DNA from 3 places in the Propionispora hippei DSM 15287 genome. Region 1 is predicted to be linked to each of the others. Evidence: riboswitches for the same ligand, from Rfam matches in the RefSeq annotation. Region 1 holds a riboswitch; each other region holds the start of a gene.
What was found. Region 1 has a riboswitch for cobalamin ahead of F3H20_RS17020 (PepSY-associated TM helix domain-containing protein). Riboswitches for the same ligand answer to the same signal wherever they lie in the genome.

Region 1 (3,254 bases):
AGCCAGGCAAGGGTGCCGGCAAATTCCCCCACTGTTCCGTATAAGGGAAGAAACAAGCCCAGCAGACTTAAGCCGGCCAAAATACCCGGCCATTTCCAGGTTGCTGCCGTCGGCCGGTTGAGCGATGGCGTGGCAACAGAAGAGCGTTCTATTTTTTCACCTTTCCTGAGCCACCCCAGCAGACCGGATAGAATAACAAAAATGAGCGCTATATCCAGAAGGGCCCATAGAATCTTTAAAATAAGCAGTTCGTGATTGTGGATGTGCAGTTTCAACATATAGCCGGCAAAAAACAAATAATCCGGTAAAGGTTTTGTGAAATATTGCGGCTCCATACCTTTTTTGTCCGGGATAAAAACAAGCTGCCCCAAAAAATCCAGCGGATTCTCTGTCGCCGGTGTAATGTAGAAAACATAAGCCGGCGGCGACTGCCTTCTATCCGGTAAATCAAGCGAAAGGATCACATCGTCAGGAAAGGTTTCCATTACAAAAGATTTGGCTTCAGCCAGGGAAAGATGTTTTCCCGCCGCCGGAGCTGACTGCCAATAGTCCTGGGCCGCCGTCTTTGAATCCTGAATATACAAACCGTAGCTGAGTGAAAAAACAACAATAACAACGCCGCTAAAACATAAAATAATTGCCCAAACAGCCGTTACAATGCCCAAAAACTTGTGCCAGCTAAACCACCGCTCCCGCCAACTGCGGTTGCCAATCAGGGCAAAGGGGCTTCGTTTCATAAACGGCCCGTAAAGCACGCAGCCGGACACAACCGAGACCAGGCTCAAAAAGCACATGAAACCTAAAAACACCATCCCGCCCTTGCCCATGCCAAGATACATATGCAGACGATGCATCTCATGCATGAATTCGGCCAGCCAGGGGTATTTTATTTTCTCCTGGTGCCAGGGCTGCAGGGTATGGTCTGACGGATAATAGGCAAGCTGCTCGCCACCCATGCTTAACCGGGCAGCGACCGGCTTGTTGCTGTCCTTGTCCTGAACCCGAAATAGTATTCTTCCCTCATCGGGCTGGACCGAAATACTTCGTATCGACTTGCCGGAATAGCCTTCCTTCACTAATCTTTCCCCAGCGTCTACTTCCCTCCAAATTTGCCTGTAATCTGAGGCGGGATGCATATTTTCTTTATCCAAAAGATTAAAGTCATGGATTTCCGTCTTAAATAATAACGGCAGCCCCGTAAGGCAAAGCAATAGAAAGAACAGCAGGCAAATGAAACCAATCCAGCGGTGAATTTTATACCAATAACGCATAGTTTTTCCTCCTGAATTGAAAATAAAAAAGAGCCTTTTCCGCACACATATGCAAAGAAAAAGGCTCATGCAAAAACCGCAAGCAAACCAAATCCCCCTCCCCATCTCTCGCAGGTCATAGCGGCGATTGTTGAACAGGCAGTTCTCCTGACTCAGGTTCCTCATCGGCTCACACCTTCCCAGAAATATATCCAGTGGCATCTTGTGAGCGACTCCCCTTACAGTGGCGGGACCGTGCCGGCTTGTACCGGCTTCTCTATTAAGCGCAATTGCACCTGTTCCAAATCTGTTATTTTTCTCGCTTACTATACTGCACTTTTGGGGAAATGTCAATTGGTACTTTATTAAGTATTCTTTATGCAGTCAAATTGTTGAAAAATAATAGCTTAACTTATTCGGTAAATAGAAAAAGACCCGCACCAACCAGAGTTGATGCGGGTCCTGCTTTGAATAAATTAACGTTTCGAGAACTGCGATGCTTTACGGGCTTTCTTAAGACCGTATTTGCGGCGTTCTTTTTCACGGGGGTCACGAGTCAGGAAGCCGGCCTGTTTCAAAGACGGGCGGTACTCGAGATCCACTCTAAGTAAAGCACGGGAAATGCCGTGGCGAATGGCGCCTGCCTGTCCGGAAGGACCGCCACCCTCTACCTTAGCCAATACATCATACTTACCAATCGTTTCGGTAAGATTTAATGGCTGTTTTACAATCAGTTCAAGAGTTTTTAAACCAAAATATTCAACAAGCGGACGGCCGTTGATAATTACATTGCCTTCTCCCGGAACCAGACGAACTCTGGCAACCGAAGTTTTTCTGCGGCCTGTGCCGTAGTAGCTAACTAATGCCATACTCATGTTCCTCCTTTCCGGTATTATCTAATATCAAGTTCCAGTACTTCCGGTTGCTGAGCGGCATGCGGATGATCAGCACCTTTGTACACGTTCAATTTGCGGTACATTTGACGTCCCAGGCTATTTTTCGGCAGCATGCCTTTAATAGCGATTTCCAGAACTCTTTCCGGCTTCTCAGCCAGCATTTTTCCGGCAGTAGTGAAGGTAGTACCTCCTGGATAACCGGAATGACGGAAATATGTTTTTTGGATCAATTTTTTACCAGTAAACGCTACCTTAGCTGCGTTTACTATGATGACATGATCTCCTGTATCAACATGCGGAGTAAAAGTCGGTTTATGTTTTCCGCGAAGAATTTTGGCTACTTCAGCGGCTAATCTACCTACAGTCTTGCCTTCAGCATCTACAACATACCATTTACGTTCTACGTTGGCTGCGTTTGCCATAAATGTTGTTTTCATAGTATCCCTCCTTGTTGCAAAAGTTACGGGTTGGTTAGATTCTGAACCTGAATTCCGGGGCTAATGGAATACATGGCATAAATCTCATAAAAACATTTTAATCAATCTGACTGGTAAAGTCAAGGATTATCGAGGGATAATTTGCATTTTTTATCAGGAATGCTCTATCTTTTTTATAAATTGGAAACTTAATACGATTCCGACAGGAAAACCTGTTAAGGCTTCCCAGTGCAACAAGTCTTTGAGCGGCTTTCGCCATCGAAAGCCGCTCAAAGATGAAACTCCCCTCAGGATGCCCCACAAGTGCTTATTTATACAAATATATTAAAGAAACCACCGACAACGCCGATTACAACCATCAGCAGAATGATTCGGACCGAGGTCCATTTCTTTTGCAGCAAACCATATACACCCATCGTAGCGGCCAGCGGCAGAATATGGGGCAAGATCGCGTCGAACAGGCTTTTCTGCAACGAGAACTCCGCCCCTGAAGTGACGACAGTCAGACCGCAGGTCACCTTAACATAGTTTACGATCAGTCCGCCCATAACCATGCAGCCCATGATCGAAGCACCCTTGAGCAGCTTATTCAGTATGCCGCGCTCGAGGAAATCCATGATGGCATCACTGCCCGCATGATAGCCAAACATGAAGTTTCCTACGGAGATAAT
Region 2 (3,254 bases), on a different contig from region 1:
ATCTCGGCTTTCGTCATCGGAATATTGCCCCGGATGAACCGGTCGTCGCTGATTCCCACATGATAGGTCATGCTTTCACCACCATTACACAATGTGAATATCCTTCCCGGCTGCTCAATTCCTCCAGGGTAGCCGTAACAACCTGTTCATTTTCATAGGACAGCGCCAGACAAACAACTGCCGGCGTAGCTGCCGGCCAGCCGGCTGCCAGTAAATACCTGGCAATCGTACGGGAATTATTCTCACTGTCTGTTAAAATCCCCAGTTTTTTATCACACCGGTAAGCCAACGCCGCTGCATCGGCTTTGCGCCCATGCAGGCTGATCAGTGTGGCATCCTGCCAATAGTCGCTTGTACGGGCAAATGCCAACTGCAGGGAACTGATGCCGGGAATCACTTCGATGCATGCTGGGGGAAACCGGCGGCGGATCGCCGGCAATAAGCTGTAAAATCCCGGATCGCCGGATACCATGACAACCACATCGTGCGAGGCCAGTTCCTCTTCTATATAAGACAACACACCGGCAATATCGCCGTCAATGACTTTGCTTTTTACGCCTGCCGGCGCCAGCGTTTCCAGCGCCCGTTTACCGCCCACCAGAACGCGGGCCTGCTCAATGGTTCGCTTGGCAACCGGCAGCAGATAGTCCGCCGAGCCGGGCCCGATGCCTGCCACAATTATTTTATGTTCCACCCTAACTTCTCCCCTATCCTGACGGCACCTGCATCCATGCCCAATATGGACCCCTGCAGCGTGACAATGACCGTTCCCACTTCCAGGTCCTGAAATACATACCGCATGGCCCGTTGACTGGCCCGTTCCGCCAGCACTGCATGCACCTGCCGCAAACCGGCGTTTTCAATAAGCGGCAACGCGGCTTCGGTAGTGGCGCACCGCAAAATGGCCTGAACCGTCTGTTGTGACGCCCCCAGCGATGCGGCATAAGCCGCCAGCGTTTCCATGCGGCCGTCGGCCATACGGTTATGAGTATGAAAAATTCCGGCCGCCACTTTGCAAATCTTCCCCAGATGGCCAAACAGCAAGACCTGCTTCATCCCGTACCGAACGGCCTGTTCCAACATAAAGCCGATAAAATTGCTGGTTTGCACAATCTGCTCGGCCGGCAAACCGCATTTTTTTATCGCAATATCCTGACCGATCTTACCCGGCGCAAACACCACCGCATCGTGGCCGAGCGCTTTCACCACGCTGATCTGAGGCGCCAGCGAGTTTTTAAATGCTTCTTCCGACATAGGCTCTACAATCCCGGTTGTACCAATAATCGACAAACCGCCCTCTATACCCAGTACAGGATTTAACGTACGGGCCGCCAACGCTTCGCCGCCGGGAATGGATACGGTGACAACCGCACCCCAACCCGGGGGCAGAGCGTCCCGGACAGCCGACAGAATCATCTGACGGGGTCCCGGATTAATGGCCGGTTCACCGACAGGCACGGACAAGCCGGGCAGCGTAACCGTTCCCACGCCGCTCCCCGCCCGTAAAACAATATCCGCGCCTTCCGCCATCTCTACCGCTGCCTCAATCGTAACGCCATTAGTAATATCGGGGTCGTCGCCGGCATCCTTCACGACTGCCGCCTTACCAACCCGTTCGGTTCTGCTGCTGTCGGCAATGGCAACAGCAATGGACTTTTGCTGAGGTGACAATACAACAACCTGCTCCACCTGCTGGCCGCACCAGGCCAAAACAGCGGCCTTGGCTGCTGCTGCCGCACAGGTGCCTGTGGTAATCCCTGTTCGCATTTGTTTGAACAAACTAAAAAACCCCCTGTGACAAGAGGGTAAAAAACAACACAATGTAGATTTTACCCACCTGCCCATCTTCCGTAGGTCATAACGGTGTGTGTTAAAATAGGCAGGTCTCCTGACTTCGGATCAACGCACATCCGCACCTTCCCGGTTATCCCAGTGGCTACCGCGAATCTGCTCCCCATCACAGTGGCGGGACCGCTCCGGAATTTCACCGGCATTCCCTTTTAAGCATGACAAGCACCTATTTCCTTCCTTATTCAGCTACGGCAATATCGCCTGAAACCATCCTGCAACACCGGGGAATCACTCATTCTAGGTAACCGCTGATTTGAGTGATCCTGTCAGCCTAGCGAGAGATTTTTTCGCCGGGCAAGGAAGTAAAACCGCAGGAATAAGCGGCCCCTATTTCAAGATTTTGCTGACGCAGCCAGGCGGAAAAAGATCCGTCAGGACGCGCAGCGTGAATTAATCAGCGGTTCCCTTGCAAATTTTGTCTTATTTTATCTTATTCCACCCCGGCGCCTTGTTTTCCTGCTTGGCCGGTCCGTTAAGACACTGTTTATTATTCCTGAGTACGTACACAGCCTGACAAACCTTTTTCCGCCAGTCCGGCAGGCTCATTACATCAATGGTTCCCTAACAGAGCCAGATTATACAGACAGACCGGATGTGAAAAGGAAACGTTCAACCTTGCCTGAACGTTTCCTTCCGAATAGCTACCGCTGGGCATATAACTGGTTACCCAAAGCTAAGGCTTTTTGATTTTTTTCTTCCGTACCGCGCGGCACCCGGGCCAGTACTGCCTTGATTAAAGACGCTTCACTAACCGCACCGGTCGCGGCCACCAGCGCCCCAAGTGCAATGATATTGGCAAACATGGCATTGCCCAGTTCCTCGCGGGCTGTCCTGGTAATCGGCAAGTCAATCACTTCGGCCTCACGGCCGGAGATTTCCTTTACCAATGTGGAATCCGCCAGCAGTTTGCCGTTTTTCTTTAGTATATCGGCATACTTGTTGCAGGCTTCCTGGCTCATCACCAACAGAATATCCGGCGCCAATACCTTGGGATAGTCAATCTCGTCTTCACTGATAATGACTTCGGCCTTACTTGCTCCGCCACGGGCTTCCGGTCCGTACGACTGGGTCTGTATGGCCTGTTTTCCGTCAAGAATGGCGGCCTCCGCCAAAATGATGCCGGCCAGAATCAACCCTTGTCCGCCGGTACCACTTAAACTGATTTCCAGCATTACGCCTTGCCCCCTTCCTGCAGCCGCGCCACCAGTCTGGCATATTCCGCCGTATATTCCGCCGTGGGCGAATGGTAGAGCTCACCGATAACAAACTTGCCGGTCATTGCTTCCGGCGTCATCTTGGCCGCGGCCTTCGCCATCACGGCATGGTCACGCTGCCATAGCAGCATGGCCGCCGCTGTAGGCATTTTGTTTTTCCGGCCATAACCGATCGGACACTGGGTTATA
Region 3 (3,254 bases), on a different contig from region 1:
TGGGTCCGCAGAAACCACCCTGGCAGCGGCCCATACCGGCGCGGGTCCGTCTTTTTACACCGTCAACCGTTTTCGCCCCGCAGGGAGAATGAATAGCAGCCACGATTTCCGCTTCGGTAACGGTTTCACAGCGGCAAATAACGCGTCCGTATAATGGATTTTTACGAATGAGCGTTTGTTTCTGCTCATTTGATAATTCACGGAATACAATTTTGGGTTCATTATGGCTAATAAATTTTTTCTTAGGCAGCAGCAGCAAACCACACTCTTTTAAAAGTTCAGCGACAAGCTCGGCAATGGCCGGAGCAGCCGTCAAACCAGGCGACTGAATACCGGCGGCATGAATTAACCCGTTAACAACCGTTGATGGACGAATCACAAAATCATCGCTATCGGCAACAGCCCGCAGACCGGAAAACTCGGTAATCGATGCATTCAGCGGTATAGCCGGGAACAAACGTTTAGCGCCTGTGATAACCTCCTGGAAACCGGCGGCGGTTGTCGCCAGATTTTCTTTGACGGCTATCGTCAAATTCTCCTCCTCAGGCATATTCTGGGCGTTCGGTCCAATGAAAGTATTACCGTGTACGGTAGGTGCAACTAAAATACCTTTCGAGTGCTTGGTTGGTGTGGGAAATAGTACGTGGTTCACTCTGGGTCCGGCGTTTTTATCAAATAATATATATTCGCCTTTGCGCGGAGTAAGGGTAAAGCTGCTATCACCTGCCAGACGGGCGACCGCATCGGCATAAAGTCCAGCGGCATTGATGACATAGCTGGCTGTAATCGAGCCTTGCGGTGTCCTGACCCCGGTAATCCGGCCATTGGTTATTTCCATATTGGTAACAGGACATTCTGTAAGAATTTGCACACCATTTTGGGCAGCGTTTTCGGCAAACGCAAGTGCAGCGTCAAACGGAAGAAAGATTCCTGTTGAAGGCGCCCACAACGCGCCTTCAGCGTTCACTAAGCCGGGTTCCTTGGTCAGCACTTCCTCCCGGCTCAGCAAGGCCAGCCCAGGCACCTGGTTCTGGTTTCCCCGGTTCAAAAGTTCCGCTAAGGTCTGCAGTTCGTCTTTATCAGTAGCAACAACCAGTGAACCTATCCATTGGATGGCAAGAGACAACTCCTCCCGCAACGCATGGTACAGAGCATTACCCCGTACATTTAATCTGGCTTTCAGCGTCCCCGGTTTGGCATCAAACCCCGCGTGAAGGATGGCACTGTTTGCCTTGGTGGTTCCGGCGGCCAGTTCCGGTTCCTTTTCCAGCAAGACAACGCGTAGCTGGTATTTGGCTAATTCCCTGGCAATAGCCGTACCAACGATGCCGCCACCAATGATAACGATATCGGATTTAAGTGTTGACATATTTTCACTCCCTGTATGACTGCAATAGTTAATTAATAGAAAAAATAAAAAAGCCGGATAAACATCTGCCGTTCAGACATTTATTCGGACTTCTCTTTGTTCTGTCCAGCTAGGGAGCCATTGATTTATTCCCACTGTACGTCCAGACCGACAGTCTCATAAATCAGAGGTTCCCTATTAAATTGTATTGGTCATAGCTTTATATTTACCGCCATTCGATTATTTCGACCATTTCACCGTTAAACATAAGATAAGAACATATTCGTACTTATGCAAAAAAGCAGGTTTCCTTTATGATCAACCTCACAGCCGTTAAAGTTGATTACAAAGGAAGCCCGCTCCTTCAGCCGTTTTCGGACACCCCAAAAACAGCCTATGCATATAGACTTTCCGTCATAATCGCCTTCCCGTCGCTCGCAGGTCAACCGGTGATTGTCAGATAGGCAGTTCTCCTGGCTCTGCGTCATCGCTTCTCCAATCCTTCCCAGGATGAATATCCCAGTGGCCTTGCCTTTTGGAGTCGCTCTTCATTACAGTGGCGGGACCGCACCGGTCTTGCACCGGACTTCCCTATTAAGCCCCGCAGGGCACCTACCTCTTTGCGTATTTCGTTTTAAAAATCCACAACAACTGCCCGCTCCAATCCGGCAGTCGCAACCGGAATCCCCCCTCACAATATAAAATAGGTTTCTTTTGTCATCAACTTTCGCCTGCTGCCGAAAAAATTGATTACAAAAGAAACCTATCTTCAAAGCGTCATACAAGATGCCTAAAAAGAGGCAACCCAAAGACAGCCTATGCATATAGACTTCCCTTATAATCGCCTTCCCGTCGCTCGCAGGTCAATCGGTGATTGTCAGATAGGCAGTTCTCCTGGCTCTGCGTCATCGCTTCTCCAATCCTTCCCAGGATAATATCCCAGTGGCCTTGCCTTTGGAGTCACTCTTCATTACAGTGGCGGGACCGCACCGGTCTTGCACCGGACTTCCCTATTAAGCCCCGCAGGGCACCTACCTCTTTGCGTATTTCATTGTATATTCATAACTTTCTCATTTAACATATCATGCAGCAAACAGGAAGTCAAATAAAAAGCCTTCTATATAATGTATACACAGGCTAAATATTGAATACAGTATTCTCTATTCTTTTGTTTGTCCAGCCAAAATCCTTAACAGGCGGTCAGTCCGCCATCGACCGACCATAAGGCACCGGTAACAAAAGCGGCCTGCGGCGAAGCCAGAAACAAAATTACCTGAGCCACCTCATCGGGCGTTCCCAAGCGTCCCAAGGGATAAATACCGGCCATATCCCGCAGTGTTCTTTCCCTGTCCGCGACCTGCTCCAATTGTTTTTCCAGCAAAGGGGTCTGAATATCGCCGGGGCATACGGCATTGACCCTGATGCCATAGGGCGCCAGCTCCAGCGCCAAAGCCTTGGTAAAAGTGTTGACAGCCCCTTTTGCCGCACAATAGGCGGTGCACAGCCAGTTGCCCTGCAGCCCGGCATCGGAAGAGACATTAACAATAGCGCCGCCCTTGCCTTTCTTTAATTCCGGCACAGCAAACTTAGCAATAAAATAAGTCCCTTTCATATTCACATCCATGATCGCTGCATAATCATCCTCGGTAACCTCTTCGATGACTTTCTCCTGATAGGCACCGGCACAATTAACGACAATATCCAGCCGGCCCATAATCCTGCAGGTTTGCATGACCGCTTTCTGACAGTCAGCTACCTTAGCCACATCGGCTTCGATATAGCAGACTTTTCCGTATAAGCTTAATTCCTGTACCGCCTTTTCGCCTTTCTTCCGATCCCTTCCCACAACGGCAACCCCGGCACCTTGCTCCAGGAATAGCCTGGCTGCCGCCAGGCCAATACCGGA

Region 2: it holds a riboswitch for cobalamin, as region 1 does, so the genes downstream of both, cbiD (cobalt-precorrin-5B (C(1))-methyltransferase CbiD) here and F3H20_RS17020 (PepSY-associated TM helix domain-containing protein) in region 1, are expected to answer to the same signal.
Region 3: it holds a riboswitch for cobalamin, as region 1 does, so the genes downstream of both, F3H20_RS12215 (NAD(P)/FAD-dependent oxidoreductase) here and F3H20_RS17020 (PepSY-associated TM helix domain-containing protein) in region 1, are expected to answer to the same signal.

What each region holds. Positions count from the first base shown of each region.
Region 1 is NZ_FQZD01000042.1:27,543-30,796, reverse strand. It holds gene F3H20_RS17020 (PepSY-associated TM helix domain-containing protein) at 1-1,271, opposite strand, end outside; cobalamin riboswitch at 1,392-1,565, opposite strand; gene rpsI (30S ribosomal protein S9) at 1,727-2,119, opposite strand; gene rplM (50S ribosomal protein L13) at 2,143-2,583, opposite strand; gene F3H20_RS17005 (PTS system mannose/fructose/sorbose family transporter subunit IID) at 2,895-3,254, opposite strand, start outside.
Region 2 is NZ_FQZD01000004.1:61,607-64,860, reverse strand. It holds gene cbiT (precorrin-6Y C5,15-methyltransferase (decarboxylating) subunit CbiT) at 1-71, opposite strand, end outside; gene cbiE (precorrin-6y C5,15-methyltransferase (decarboxylating) subunit CbiE) at 68-694, opposite strand; gene cbiD (cobalt-precorrin-5B (C(1))-methyltransferase CbiD) at 679-1,779, opposite strand; cobalamin riboswitch at 1,862-2,036, opposite strand; gene F3H20_RS00295 (2-oxoacid:acceptor oxidoreductase family protein) at 2,493-3,023, opposite strand; gene F3H20_RS00290 (thiamine pyrophosphate-dependent enzyme) at 3,023-3,254, opposite strand, start outside.
Region 3 is NZ_FQZD01000020.1:60,420-63,673, reverse strand. It holds gene F3H20_RS12215 (NAD(P)/FAD-dependent oxidoreductase) at 1-1,369, opposite strand, end outside; cobalamin riboswitch at 1,795-1,979, opposite strand; cobalamin riboswitch at 2,216-2,398, opposite strand; gene F3H20_RS12210 (SDR family NAD(P)-dependent oxidoreductase) at 2,538-3,254, opposite strand, start outside.